2 linked regions of the Roseimicrobium gellanilyticum genome follow. The protein of the gene in region 2 binds, or shares a complex with, the protein of the main gene of each other region. Links are inferred from orthologs where the notes say so. Each region holds a gene or a part of one and is shown on either strand. Other genes may lie near its edges. The genes, in order: DES53_RS21685 and DES53_RS19570.

Region 1 (7,427 bases), on a different replicon or contig from region 2:
TCATCATCCATCGCCACACCGGCATCGCGCAGGGATTTCAGCAGGCGAGTGCGGAAGGCATCGATGCGGGACCACTCCTCCAGCGGGAGGCCGTCTTCGGGAAACTCACGCGGATAGACGTGCAGCTTGAGCGTGTGTCGTTTCACCTCGCCCAGTTTGCTGGCGAGGTCCGCGGCGTCTTTGCACGTGCCGATGGAGTGGCCGCTCATGCGGGCAAAGATGCCGGGCAGCACGAAGTCCGCGGTGGGCGGGACCTCACATTTCCAGGTGATGAGGCCGGGGCGCATGAAGGCGGGGCGGAGGCCTTCGGGGATGGATTTGGCCTCATCCTTCAGGGCCTTTTCCCAGCCTTGCTTGCAGGTGGCGAAGACGAAGGGAGCCTTGGGGGCAGCGTTTCCGCTATGAGAGTCAGGTGAGTCAGGTGGCATTTCCGCGTATGCAGATTTTTTTGGGGTTTCTCAGTTCGGCTCGTGGAGAATGCGCTGTTGCCCGGTGGTTGGGTGAGGAGTGGTGCGATCTTCTCCTGGACCCCTTCAGGGTCCTAGTTTTTTCTACATCTACCCAGGGTGTCGGTCGCTTAGGCTCCCTAACCCTGGGCTGGGCTCCCGCAGTCCTTCAGACTGCAACTTCGAGTCGGGTTCAACCCTTGGTTGGAGTGGCGTGAGCAGAGAATGGTGTTCGGCATGAATGATGAGGGATGGAACTGCCCCAAGATTCCTTATTTAGTCGGCTGCCATCCGGAAATGGGGGCAGGAATACCCCCACTCCTTGGGTGATGGCGCTCGCTACTTCAACCTACGGTACCGGAAATCTGAATCAGGAGCCTTTGGTCTTTGCGGTGGTAGTGGCAGTGGCAGTGCCGTTTGCCTTCGTCCACTCTTCGCGGAGGGCGGGGTCGAGGATGGCTTTCCATTCGGCGTAGCCTTTTTCATTGAGGTGGAGCTTGTCCTTCAGGTAGACCTCGGCGGTACGGGGCTTGCCGTCTTTGTCGAGGAGGTGGGAAGCGGACTCGACCCAGCGGGACCAGTCGTGTTCCTTGCACCAGGCTTCGAGCTTCTTGTTGAGCGCAGTGACCTTGTCCATCTGGTCGATGCGCTTCTCGGAATACTTCACGGCATTCACCACCACGCGGGTGTTGGGAAGTTTTTCGTGGATGAGGTCGAGCACCTTGGTGTAGTCAGCGTAGGCTTCGTCCAGGGTGAGCTTGGCATTGATGTCGTTGCTGCCGGTGTAGAGCACGATGACCTTGGGCTGATAGCGGGCAATGACGCGGTCGAAGTAGACGAGGAGGTCATTCGCCACGGAGCCGCCGAAGCCGCGATTGATGACGGGGAGGTCAGGGAAGTCGGTCTTGAGATTCTTCCACATGCGGACGCTGGAGCTGCCGGTGAACACGATGCCGCCGCGCGGGGGTGGTGTGCTGGATTTTTCCTCGTCGTCGAACTTGGCGATGTCCTTGGCGAACTTCGCCGAGTCCGGGCGCTTGGTGCCGGTGGGGGTGGTGCCGGTGGGGGTGGTGGCGGTGGGGGTGGTGGCGGTCGCCGCTTCTGCGGCGGGTGTTTTCGCAGAGGGCTTGGGAGTTTCCGCGAGCAGGGAGCTGGCGAAAAGCGGCAGCAGCAGGACGGGAAGGAAGCGAGCGTGCCAGAGGCTGGAGAGGTGCATGGGCTGGGATGCTAATGGGATGGGTGGATGGTGGCAATGGCAATGAAATGGAGAGATGCAGCGATGAGGTGGAACGAGGGGAGGAACCACTAATGGACACTAATTTTCGCTAATGTTTGGGTGAGGGAGAGGCATCCGAGTGCTGGGAGTTGCTGCACGAAGTGCCACACCGCCTCCGCCCGCGAAAATTAGGAGGCCGACGCAGCAGCCCCCTACCGGTCAAAAGGCAGGCGGCGGCGTAGACCGGAAGTGTACGATTCTCCTCGCTCTATTTATTTAGACCCTTCGGACGCTGTCCGGTCTGGAGACCTGACTTCCTTGTGTGTCAGGACTAGGGAGAGGGAAACCGTACCCGCATGAAACAGGGACCACAGGGTCTGTTTTCATCTGGCAGGTAGAAGGCACGCTTTGCGCCGCGGAGTGCGTGCGGCAAGCGCTCGAGAGACACGCTTTTTCACCGGAGAGGATGAGCATCGTGGTAACCGTTATTGGTCAGACCGGAGGTCTAGAGCGGTTCAATTTACAGTGTAGCCATTTTCGTATTGGGGCGCGCCACCCCAACCGCGACCAGCGGTCGCAGCCACAGCTGCGGCCTGAACCATCCGCCACGGCAGTAAGTCTTGGTACCACTGTGGCTGCGACCGCTGGTCGCGGTGCGGCAAGCCACCCCTGATCCAAGGCCACGACTTTGTTTAAACCGCCCTAACATCCGCTGTCAGGCGAGGACGCCTAACCTCCTTCTTATCTTGTCGTCCCTCGGTGCTGTTCTCTCTCTTATGAGGTGCCCTTCCCCAGCGAATGCACTTTATTGGTGTCTCGTTGGTGTTCATTAGCGGTTCACCCTCAACCTACTCGCCTGCCACGCGCCACCCACCGGGCCGTTCCTCCCCTGCCCTCTCAAAATCCCTTCGCAGGGCTGAATTTCTTCTTGCAAATACTACATTCCGTGGCTTTTTCCCGGCTCCACAAAACGGAAAACCTGACCGCCAGGTTGGCGGAATTCAAACCATCTAATGAGCCAAGCCGCAACCACAGATACGAAGCCCTTCCAGATCCATGAGAAGGACACCGGAAGTGCAGACGTGCAGATCGTGCGCCTGACTGACCGCATCAACCATCTCACCGAGCACCTCGGCACGCACTCCAAGGATCATGCGTCCCGTCGTGGCCTCCTCATGATGGTCGCGCGCCGCCGCAAATTGCTCGACTACCTCAAGCGTACCGAGGAGCCGCGCTACAATTCCATCCTCAAGGCGCTCAAGCTGCGCCGCTAAACTTTGCCGAAAGGCGGGACTGTCACCGGTTCCGCCTTTTTTGCTTTGTGAGGATCGATGTCCGGCGGGCAGTTCACTGCCCAGGCAGCATTGCATTTCCGCCTGCTGCCCCCTCGCCCGGACGCCCGTATTGACTTGATCTCAAGACAACGCGGTCCCCTCGGTGCAGGCCATTCATGCCTGCCCGTACCCCCACGCCCCCGGCACACGGCCCTCGTCCCGCCAAAAACCCCAGTTCATCCGACCCGCTCAGGCACGTACACGCGTGAGCACCCATGGACCGCCGGAGGCATCACCCGAGCAAGACAGACAACACAGAACAAAAGAAAGTATCTTTTATGGCAATCCATAACATCACCGCAAGCCTTCCCGGCGGCGACATCTTTATCGAAACCGGCAAGCTGGCCAAGCTCGCTGACGGCGCCGTGACCGTGCGCCTGGGAGACACCATCGTCATCGTCACCGCCGTGTCCGCCACGAAGGTGAAGGAAGGCCAGGACTTCTTCCCCCTCTCCGTCGAGTACAAGGAAAAGGCCGCTGCAGCCGGCAAGTTCCCTGGTGGCTACTTCAAGCGTGAAGGCCGCCCCACCGAGAAGGAAATCCTCACCTGCCGCATGACGGACCGCCCGCTGCGCCCGCTCTTCCCGAAGGGTTATTACTTCGACACCCAGGTCGTCGCCCTTCTGCTGAGCGCGGATGGTGAAAACGACTCCGACATCCTCGCGATCAATGGCGCCTCCGCCGCGCTGTGCGTGTCTGACATTCCCTTCGCCGGCCCTGTGGGCGCCGTGCGTGTGGGCCGCGTGAATGGCCAGTTCGTGGTGAACCCCACGCACGCCCTCCGCGCCAAGAGCGACCTCGACCTCGTGTACGTGGGCAACAAGACCGACGTCATCATGATTGAAGGCGCCGCCCAGGAGCTTCCTGAGGCCGACTTCATCGCTGCCCTCGCCTTCGCGCAGGAGCAGGTGCAGGTGCTCGTGGCCGCACAGGAGCAGCTCGCTACCCTTGCCGGAAAAGAGAAGCGCCAGGTGAACCTCATGCTGGTGAAGGATGAACTCCTCGAAGTGGCTTACGAAGTGGCAGGCAGCCGCATCGAAGGCGCGCTCTACCGCCCCAGCAAAATCGAACGCAGCAAAGCCGTGGGCGCCCTGCGTGACGAAGTGGAAGCCGCCATCAAGGCAAAGTATCCCGAAGCCGGTGCTTTCGAAATCAGCCAGGCCTTCGACTACCTGCAGAAGAAAGCCTTCCGCATCTCCATCCTGGACAAGCAGTCCCGCTGCGACGGTCGCGCGATCGACCAGCTCCGCAACATCAGCGGCGAAGTGGGTCTCATCCCCCGCTCGCACGGCTCGGCCCTCTTCGCCCGTGGTGAGACACAGGCGCTGGCTCTGGCCACGCTCGCTCCCCTCGACGAAGCCCAGGAACTCGACACCTACGCCGGTGGCGAAGACACGAAGCGCTTCATCCTGCACTACAACTTCCCTCCCTTCAGCGTGGGTGAGACCGGTCGCTTCGGTGGCCAGAACCGTCGTGAAATCGGTCACGGCGCTCTCGCTGAGCGCTCCGTGGAGCCCGTGGTGCCCGCTCCGGAAGACTTCCCCTACGCCGTGCGCGTGTCCAGCGAAGTGATGGAATCGAACGGTTCCACCTCCATGGCCTCCGTGTGCTCCGGCGTCATGGCCCTGCTCGACGCCGGTGTGCCGCTCAAGCGCCCCGTCGCTGGCATCAGCGTGGGTCTCGTGAGCGAGTTCGACGCGAATGACACGATGACCCGCTACCTCACGATGCTGGACATCCTGGGCAGCGAAGACCACTTCGGCGACATGGACTTCAAGCTTTGCGGCACCGAACTCGGCGTCACCGGCTTCCAGCTTGACCTGAAGCTTCCGGGCATCCCGCTCAGCATCCTGAATGAAGCCATCGGCAAGGCGAAGGTCGGCCGTACGGACATTCTCGCCATCATGAACCAGGCGATCAGCGAAGTGAAGCCGCTCAGCAGCTTTGCTCCCCGCATCGAGAAGACGAAGATCAACCCCGACAAGATCGGTGAGCTCATCGGACCTGGCGGCAAGAACATCAAGGCCATCCAGGCCGAGTCGGGTGCGGACATCAGCATCAGCGACGACGGCACGGTGCTCATCTACGCCTCCTCCAAGGAAGCCCTCGAGCGCGCGCTGGAACTCGTCAACAACACCGTGGGCGAAGTCGAAGTGGGCCGTGTGTACACAGGCCGCATCGTCAGCACCACGAACTTCGGCGCCTTCATGTCGCTCGGCGGCAAGAAGGATGGCCTCATCCACATCTCCGAACTCGCCGACTACCGCGTGGAGCGCGTGGAAGACGTGGTGCGCACCGGTGACACCGTCACCGCGAAGTGCATCGGCGTGGATGACAAGGGCCGCGTGAAGATGAGCCGCAAGGCCGTGCTGAAGGAAAAGGACGCCGCGGCGAAGGCTGAGGCGGGCGCTGCCTAAGCGGGACGAACGTACATTCTGTTCCTAGATTCAAAAGAAGCAGGCAGCGATGCCTGCTTCTTTTGTTTCACGCCAGGACAAGGAGGTTAGGCGTCCCGCCTGACAGTGGGCGTTAGACCTCCGGTCTGACGGAAGTAAAAAGCAAGCGGCACAAAGCACCAGGAGCCATCTCCGAAACATCCCTCCGGAGCACGAAAGCTCCACGAAGTGCGCAGCATCACGTGTAGATCGACTTACTGCGGGACAGATGTCTCTGGTCAGACCGGAGGTCTAACGCCCACTGTCAGGCGAGGACGCCTAACCTCCTGCTGAAAATTCCACCAAAGCTCTGCTTCCACGTTCCCGCACCCTTGCTAAGGTCACCCTTCCGTTGCTGCTCACGCCTCGCTTCCTGCTTCCGCACCTCCTTGATGAAGTCCCTCCTCTCCATTGCCGCCATCACCCTGCTCTGGGCGCTCCTGTATCTCACGGGGCTCGGGCGGCGGGAGATTCGCGGGGAGGAGTGGCGGCGCACGCTGCCGGGGCGCACGATGCTGAACACAGGGAACTGGGTGGTGCCCTACTCCGGAGGTGAGCCCTTTGTGCGGAAGCCGCCGCTCATCAACTGGGTGAGTGCCGCGAGCTTCAAGCTCACGGGAGTGCAGAACGAATGGTCCGCGCGGCTTCCCAGCGTGCTCACCATGCTGGGCGCGTCCTTGCTCATGTATGGCTTTGGCCGCAGAGCCATCGGCGAGCGCGCTGCGTTGCTGGGAGTGGTGTGTTTTCTCACCAGCATTGGCTGCATTGAGAAAGGGCGGCTTGCGGAGATTGAGGTGTATTACATCGCCTTCACGGGTGCGGCCTTTGCCGCGTGGCTCGCAGGCTTTCTGGGCAAGGCAAACCGCTGGCTCACGTGGCTGGTCGCCGGGGTGCTGCTGGGACTCGCGCTGCTGGCGAAGGGGCCGGCGCATTTCCTCTTCTTCTACCTGCTGCTGGCTGGCGTGTGCTGGCAGACGAAGCGCTGGCGCGAACTCTTTTCCCTGCCGCATCTGCTCGGAATTCTGGTGTGCCTGGGCATCGCACTCGTGTGGGCCATCCCCTTCATGCAGGAGTATGACAAGCTGCTGCAGGTGCTGCACCAGCGCGCCGTGGCAGACGCACAGCTCAAGGGCCTGCCGGCGCCGGAGATTCCACGCAATGCGATGGACGCCTGGAGTCATGAAGTGACGAGCCGTGTCACCGGTGAAGAGAAGAGCTCCGTGAGTGACTGGATCGTGCGCGGGCCACGGGCGCTGGTGATGTTCCTCCCATGGATTCTCTTCCTGCCGCTCGCGTTTAGAAAGCGCACCGTCACTGGCGCACGTGAGACGGAGGACTGCACCCAGGTCTTCCGCGGCATCTTGTATGGAGCCATGACGGGTTTTGCGTTCATGGTGCTGCTGCCCAGCTCCAGCCCGCGCTATGTGGCGCCACTGCTCGGTCCCGTGGCCATGCTCTTGGGCTGGCTGCTCTCCGCGGGCTTCGCCGAAGGGCAACGCCGCGCCTTTGCCATCTGGAAACATGTGATGCTCGCCGTCGCGGTGGTCTCACTGCTGGGTCTCGCGGGATTGGTGCTTTTCGCCAAGGTGGATCTCTCACTGCCCGTGGGTGAGTCCGTGCTCTGGATCGTGGGCTTTGCGCTCAGCACCATCGCCTGTGTGTGGCTGCTGCGGCACCGCGAGTCTCTGGCAGAGAAGTTTGCCGTGTGGTCCTGCATTGGCCTCACGGCGGCGATAGGCTTCTACGGGGCGCTCACCGGGGTGTACGTGCACACGGATCACATCATCAAGCCCGTGGCGGATGCCATCAACAAGGCCATGGAACCGAAGGATGGCCCGCTGATGCTGCTGCACCTTGCGCAGATCCCCTACCCCTTCTACCTGCCGGAGGATACGTTCGAGATCTACGACATCAACACCATCCCGGACAGTGGCATCAAGTGGATGCTGACCACACCACAGATCTACAAGGACTGGTGGCTCTACTTTGAGCGCCG
Region 2 (7,264 bases):
GTCTGCGACGAATGCATTTCCACCATCCCGATGCCGTGGCTGGTGCAAAAGACCGAACCGCCACCTCCCCAGGAGGTGCTGGACGCGGCGAAGGAACTCCGATTCAAGCCCATCGCCATCTATGGTCTGCTGGTGAGGAAGGAGAAGTGCCTCGATGCTCTGTACATCTACTACCGTGACCGCGCCTTCCATCGCGTGGGCGAACCGAAGAACGCCGGCCTGACCGTGAAGCCCGAAGGGCACACGGTGCTGATCGTGGAAACCACCTGCGAACTGGGTGATGCCAAGTGGCAGGGCACGGAGGAGATGAAGGACCGAATTTTCAAGGATCTTGAAGCCGAGAAGATCTGCACCAAGGCAGACGTGGTGGAGACACACGTGCTGCACGGTGAGACCGGCTATCCCATCTTTGCACTCGGCTTCGAGCCTTATCTGGAAAAGGTGACTGGCTGGGTGAAGAGCATCCCCAATTTGCAAACCACCGGCCGCCAGGGCGGATTCAAGTATCCCAACATGCACTCCGCCATGCGCATGGGAGCGACTGCCGCACAGACAGCGCTGAAGAGGCTGGGTTCCCAGTAGAGACCGCGTGGCTTTGCGTGGGCCGCGCAATCGCGGATCGCCCGTCCATGCAGCCATTACCCGTCTCCCTTGCGGTTCATGGAGTTCCGCCTAGGATGGGCGGATGAACTTCTCTCCCGTCAAGCTTCGTGCCGCCTGCGTGTTGGGATTTACAGGTGTCGCGCTCGGTGCGTTCGGTGCCCATGCCCTCAAGGATCACTGGAAGGAGACGCTTGATGCGGTGGAGGCGGCGTACCGTCTGGATATCTGGGAGACGGGTGTGTTCTACCACCTGGTGCATGCCGTCGTGCTGCTTGTCCTGGCCTTCGGATGCCCGGAGAAGCATCAGGGCAAGCTGGCGAGCTATAGCTTCGTCATTGGAGTGAACATCTTCAGCGGCAGTCTCTACATGCTGGCCATCACGGGTTTGAAGTGGATGGGTGCGATTGTGCCGATTGGAGGTATGTTGCTCCTTGCTGGTTGGGTTCTGACAGCGCTCAGGAAGTGAGATGTGACGTCGCGAACGGCAGGAAGTTCCGTCTTCAATTAGATGTCCGCTCCAACTATTTCGTTTCTGGTTGCTGAAGAGCACCTTGAAGATGGTCTCTGGAATCCAAAAGATTCAGCTGAGGCGCCCGCGGGCCTGCAGATCAACTTGATTGGAAATAGAGCTCACTATCTGAAACTCGCTGAGTTTATCAAGAAGTTCGCGGAGCAGGATACTTCCAACGACTCAGAGTACCACGAACACTTCAATGGCATGATGAGTGTGGATGGTAGGACCCGACTCCATATCATCCTGAGAAAGGACGACGTGGGCGATGGCAGCTATTCCACTTCATTTCCCAAGTCTCGCAAGTGAGGCGAGGCAGCTCCGATCCGCGGCTTTCTGCGATTGTCTGGGCTCGCTCACACCGCCCCCACCTGCTTCAACCAGTCCTGAAGGTTGTAGTAATTCGTGATGCGGGCCACTTTCCCGTCGCGGATGTCGAAGAAGGCACCCACGCGCAGGTAGTAGGTCTGGCCCGTGGCTTCGGGAAGGCCTTCGTCTGTGCTGATGTACTTGCCATCGATGAAGAACTCGGCCGCGCCCCGGGAACCATCTTCCGAGCCGAAGACCTGCAGCTCGCACACCTGTTCCTTGTAGCTGCGATCCATGCGCTGGAGGAAGGTGCGGAAGTTCTCCTTGCCCACGTCGCATCCACCCTGGTTGATGTCATGCTTCACATCATCCGTGAGGAGTTCCAGGAAAGCTTCACGGTCCCCCGCATTGAAGGTCTCGTAGTAGCGGGTGATGAGGGCGAGGGCTTGTTCGCGAGTGGAAGGCATGGCGTGATGACTTGGGGTGTGGGGCGAACATTCCATGCAAACGGCTCGCATCCTGCGCAACCAGAAACACATGGCCTGAGAACACACGGGCATGTCTTTTCCGCTCCCTTGGACACCCCGCCATGCGGACGGAAAACTTGCACCGTCCTTTAGTCCCGCTATCCTGCCCGCCCATGCTCCGTCCGACCCCTGTCCTGTCCGCGCGTGTCTCCGGCCTTTTTCGCCTGCTGGTGCTTTCCGGCATGTGCTTGATCTCTGGCGCGCTTTTTGCTCAGACGAGCGTCATCGCAGTCGATGTCTACAACAAGAAGATTCACGTGGAGTCAGGTGGCAATGTGAAGCGTCCCGTCGGCGGACTTGCCAAGGTGGCCACGGCACTGGTGGCGCTGGATTGGTCAGACGTGACCAAGGTGCCGTTGAACACTCTTGCCACGGTGTCGCAGTCAGACCTGCAGATTGCTGGTTCGAACAGCCTCGGTCTTGCTCCCGGCGACCAGATTACTCTGCGCGATCTCATCTATGCCGCGATGATGTCCTCTGACAATGTCGCCGCCACCACGCTGGCCGCCTTCGTGGGGAATGACATCAATGCCCGCCGTGGTCGCGGTGGCGATCCCATTGCCACTTTCGTTGGGGAAATGAACAAGCTGGCAGCGCGTGAAGGCATGAAGAAGACCCGCTTCACCAATCCGCATGGGTTCGAGAACAGTCGCAGCACGCCCTTCTCCACAGCGGCAGACATGGCCCGCCTGAGCATGTACGCCATCTCCCGCGCGCCCTTCCGCTTCTACACGAACCAGCGCTCGCGGAACATCACTGTCCTCCGTGGCGGCGCTCCTCTGACGGTTCCCCTTCAGAACACCAACGCGCTGCTGCGCCGTGGCAACATCGATGGCATCAAGACCGGCAACACACCGATGTCCGGAGGTTGTGTCATCGTCACCGAAGAGCGTCCCGGTACGGTGAACAAGGATCCCGCCTCAGGTGCGAGCGTGGTGTACCGCCATCGTATGGTGGCCATCGTTCTGGGCTCCGCAGATCCCTTCACAGAAGGTCTTGCCGTACTCCAGCAGGGTTGGGGCGGCTATGACCAGTGGCTCCAGGCCGGTCGACCGGTGCAGGATGCCAAGGAACTGCTGGGCACCTTCTGATTCTTTTTCCTCAATACTCCCACCTCAAAACTCCCAAGACTCAGACACCCAATACCCATGCGCATCGGCATTCTCAACAGCGGCGGCGATTGTCCAGGACTCAATGCAGTGATTCACGGTGTGGTGGGAGCAGCCACGGAACTTGGCTGGGAGGTAATTGGCTTCCGCGATGGCTTTGAAGGCCTCCTCCCCAATGGGCCTGGCCATGTGAAACTCGACCCCGAGCGCACCATCGGCATTCTGAAACTGGGCGGCACCATCCTGGGCACCACGAACAAGGGCAACTTTGCCGTGAAGATCGGCGTGGACAATGTGGCCCAAGTCGCCGCAGACATCATGGAGCAGGCCAAGGCCACCATCAAATACCTCGGTATTGAAGCTCTGATCGTGGTGGGGGGCGACGGCTCACTGACCACCGGTCTCCAGCTCTGCCAGGAAGGTGTGCCTGTCGTGGGCGTGCCCAAGACGATCGACAATGACCTTCAGGCAACGGCGATGACCTTCGGTTTCGACTCCGCAGTCGCCGCGGTGGTCGACGCCCTGGACCGCCTGCACACGACGGCGGACAGCCACCAGCGCGTGATGGTGGTGGAAGTGATGGGCCGCCACGCCGGCTGGATTGCCCTGTACGGTGGCATCGGTGGCGGTGCGGACATCGTGCTCCTGCCGGAAATCAAGTTCACCATGGAGAATGTGGCTGCCCACGTGAAGCGTCTCTACGCTGCCGGACACCGTTCCGTCCTCATCGTGGTGGCAGAAGGGGCCGAGATGGAAGGCGGCGGTCTCATGACCCGCGAGCAGATGGATGCCGAGAAGCGCCAGGTGAAGCTGGGCGGCATCGGCGAATACGTGGCCAAGAGCGTGGAAAAGATGACCGGGCACGAGACTCGTGACGTGCGTCTGGGCCACCTCCAGCGCGGGGGCTCTCCCACGCCTCTGGACCGTATCCTGGGCACCCGTTTCGGGGTGAAGGCGGTGCACCTCATCAAGGAGCAAAAGTATGGCCGCATGGTCAGCTACCAGAGCTACCACGTGGGTGATGTGCCCATCGAGGAGGCTGTGAACAAGCTGCGCCTCGTGCAGCCGACCAGCGAAGTCGTCCAGGCCGCCCGCGCTGTTGGCATCAGCTTTGGCGACCGCTGAGGCTAACAGCGGAGTAGATGGTTTATGGTCGATGGTTGATAGCCTGACTCTGAAGCAGTTCTGGGTGGTGGGAAGCCCCGCCCGGTAGAGGGCTCACTCTCTCGTTCGAGGGAGGCTCATTCTCAGGCCATCAGCTATCAACTCTCGACCATCAACCCTGTGTTGAGGCTGGACAGAGTCGCAAAAGCTGTCCTTGCACAGCATCGAATCCATTGGCTTCCAGGCCGGAATGCGCTAGCGTCTCGGCCACCATGGATAGAATACTGGAACTCCTTCGAGAAAACTCACGCCTCACCAACAAGGAAATCGCCAACCGTCTCGGCCTCGCCGAGGCCGATGTCGCCTTCCGCGTGGCCGAGTTGGAGAAGGCCGGTACCATTCTGGGATACCATGCGGTCATTGATCAGGAGAAGATCGGCAAGCGTGGCGTCACGGCGTTCATCGAAGTGAAGGTCACGCCCGAGAGCGGTGGCGGCTTTGATCGTTTTGCGCGGCGCGTCTCCCAGTATGAACAGGTGAGGGGCTGCTACCTCATGAGCGGTGGCTATGACCTCATTGTGGTCGTGGAAGGAGCGGATCTCTATGATGTGGCTCGTTTCGTGGCGGAAAAACTCAGCACCCTGGATGTCGTTCTTTCGACGGCGACACATTTCCAGCTCCGCACCTACAAGCATGACGGCTTCCTGCTGAATACGCCGTCCACGGAAGGTCCCCTGCCAGTTTCGCCATGAGCCTGCCCCGCCAAATGGACCTTTCCAATAAACTGTCCCGGCAGCTCAGCGGCATTCCCCGCAGCGGCATCCGCGATTTCTTCGAGCTCGTCATTGGTCGCAGTGACGTCATTTCCCTGGGTGTAGGCGAGCCTGACAAGCCCACACCCTGGCCCATCCGTGAGGCCGCGATTCGTTCCCTTGAAAAAGGTCAGACCAGCTACACGAGCAATCTCGGTCTGGAGTCCCTGCGCGTGGCCATCAGCGAGTACGTCGCCGGCCAGTTCCGCGTGACCTACGATCCGAAGACGGAAATCCTCGTGACCGTGGGTGTGAGTGAGGCGCTGGACCTTGCCTTCCGTGCGGTGCTGGATCCCGGTGATGAAGTCATCTATCACCAGCCGTGTTATGTGTCCTATGGGCCGAGCATCACCATGGCGTATGGTGTGCCCGTGCCGGTGAATACCCGCTTGGAGGATAACTTCGCCCTGCGCGCAGAGGACGTGGAAAAAGCCATCACGCCGAAGACCAAGGTCATTGCGCTGAACTTCCCCACGAATCCCACGGGCGCGATCGAGCCTCCGGAGGAACTGGAGAAGATCGCCCAGCTCTGCGTGAAGCATGACCTGCTCTGCTTCACCGATGAGATCTACAGCGAACTGCTGTATGACGGTGGCCAGCACAAGAGCATCGTGGAATTCCCCGGCATGCGTGAGCGCACCGTGCTGCTGCATGGCTTCTCCAAAGCTTTTGCCATGACGGGATGGCGTCTCGGGTACGCGTGTGCGCCTGCGGTGCTGCGTGAGGCGATGATGAAGATTCACCAGTACTGCATGCTCTGCGCTCCCATCATGAGCCAGGTGGCGGCGCTGGAAGCGCTGCATCAGGGTACGACGGTGATTGAGCCCATGCGCCAGAGCTATGAGGAGCGCCGCAACTTTGTGGTGCGCCGCCTCAATGAAATGGGCCTGAGTTGCTTCAATCCCGGTGGTGCGTTCTACGTGTTCCCGGATGTGAGCTCCACGGGACTTTCCGGCCGTGACTTCGCGCTGAAGCTTCTCGAAGAGAAAAGCGTGGCGGTGGTCCCTGGCAATGCCTTTGGTCCCACGGGTGAGAAGTGCGTGCGTTGCTGTTATGCCACGGCGCCGGATCTTCTCGTGAAGGCCATGGACGGCATGGAGGAGTTTGTGAAGTCACGAAAGGTGGCTTGATTCCGACGGCGTGCCGCGTAGCCACTTCGCAGTCCGCTGCCCGGCATGCCTCAAGTTTCTCTCCCAGCTATCAAGTCCCCGGCGGTGGCACATGTGCTGCCGCTGGCGCTTTTCATGCTGCTGAATGCGGTACCCTCAGCAGTGGGGGTGGAGAATCCTGACCTGCCATGGTGGAAGCACTCGCCCGAGCAGTGGGTCTATCCCGCGCAGACGGTGATTATTGCCGTGGTGCTGGCGCTCGGCTGGCGGCACTACCAGTTTCAGCCGTTTCGTGGCTTTGGTTTGGCTGCAGTGTTGGGTATTGTTGGGATTTGTCTGTGGTGCCTGCCGGCGCTCCTGTGGCAGAAGCTCACTGCGGCAGGACATGCGATTCCCGAGTGGGCCGAGTGGTTCGGCTTTGCGGAGCGGAAGGATGGTTTTGATCCCAGCTTTTTCCAGAGCGAATCCTTTTGGTATCCCGCAGCCCTCGTGATGCGTTTCCTCCGGCTCGTGCTCATCGTGCCGTTGGTGGAGGAGATTTTCTGGCGTGGCTTTCTCATGCGCTACCTCATCGCAGATGGGGATGACTTCCGGAAAGTTCCCTTCGGCAAACACACATGGTTCTCCTTTGCCGTGGTCACCACTGGAGTGGTGCTCGCCCACCATCCCGTGGATTATCTCGGGGCGCTCATCTGGGGCAGCCTTGTGTATTTCGTGGCCGTGAGGACGAAGAGTCTCGCGGCGTGCGTGCTCATGCATGCCGTGGCGAATCTGCTTTTGGGCATCTATGTGGTGAGCACGAAGCAGTGGGGTTTCTGGTAAGTGTTTTGCCTGTTACGGACAAGAGGGTTCGTCTTGGTGCAGAGGATGAATGAATCGTGTATGGCTGGGTTTGTGAATTGAGGTGTAATTGTCGAGAGCTATCGATTGTCACCGCCTGCCTCTCATGCCTGAGAACACGCCCCTGTCTCCACTGCCCGAAAGGGAACCCATTCAGCAATCTCCGAGAATGGGATGTAGCATTGGTATTTTTGGCTGGGCGTTCATCGGGTTGCTGTGCTTGGCCGTGCCTGTGGCATCACTCTTCCTGCTCAATAAGTTCCGGACACAGAAGTACAAGGAGTTCCACGAGGGAGCGGCGCGGCAGACGATCCAGGTCAATCTCATGATGATAAGCGCC

Evidence for each region.
Region 1: DES53_RS19570 (region 2) and DES53_RS21685 share a complex: the UniProt entries of both Bacillus subtilis proteins name them as parts of the possible RNA degradosome complex. The link is inferred for Roseimicrobium gellanilyticum from one-to-one orthologs.

Annotation. Positions count from the first base shown.
Region 1 is NZ_QNRR01000008.1:325,191-332,617, reverse strand. The notes cover bases 2,892-5,843. They hold DES53_RS21685 (polyribonucleotide nucleotidyltransferase), read left to right. Parts: upstream 2,892-3,274; coding sequence 3,275-5,413; downstream 5,414-5,843. Other genes in these bases: DES53_RS21680 (ArnT family glycosyltransferase), read left to right, coding at 5,824-5,843; rpsO (30S ribosomal protein S15), read left to right, coding at 2,892-2,936. Also shown: DES53_RS21700 (SAM-dependent methyltransferase), read right to left, coding at 1-428; DES53_RS21695 (GDSL-type esterase/lipase family protein), read right to left, coding at 817-1,662; more of rpsO, read left to right, coding at 2,676-2,891; more of DES53_RS21680, read left to right, coding at 5,844-7,427. UniProt on the Bacillus subtilis protein: Involved in mRNA degradation. Catalyzes the phosphorolysis of single-stranded polyribonucleotides processively in the 3'- to 5'-direction. Necessary for competence development in Bacillus subtilis.
Region 2 is NZ_QNRR01000007.1:228,045-235,308, forward strand. Bases 2,353-5,141 are described here. They hold DES53_RS19570 (6-phosphofructokinase), read left to right. Parts: upstream 2,353-3,098; coding sequence 3,099-4,184; downstream 4,185-5,141. Other genes in these bases: DES53_RS19565 (D-alanyl-D-alanine carboxypeptidase family protein), read left to right, coding at 2,353-3,041; DES53_RS19575 (Lrp/AsnC family transcriptional regulator), read left to right, coding at 4,436-4,915; DES53_RS19580 (aminotransferase class I/II-fold pyridoxal phosphate-dependent enzyme), read left to right, coding at 4,912-5,141. In the rest of the region: DES53_RS19545 (FAD-dependent oxidoreductase), read left to right, coding at 1-582; DES53_RS19550 (DUF423 domain-containing protein), read left to right, coding at 686-1,069; DES53_RS19555 (hypothetical protein), read left to right, coding at 1,112-1,423; DES53_RS19560 (ketosteroid isomerase-related protein), read right to left, coding at 1,471-1,890; more of DES53_RS19565, read left to right, coding at 2,064-2,352; more of DES53_RS19580, read left to right, coding at 5,142-6,105; DES53_RS19585 (CAAX prenyl protease-related protein), read left to right, coding at 6,151-6,906; type II secretion system major pseudopilin GspG, read left to right, coding at 7,094-7,264. UniProt on the Bacillus subtilis protein: Catalyzes the phosphorylation of D-fructose 6-phosphate to fructose 1,6-bisphosphate by ATP, the first committing step of glycolysis.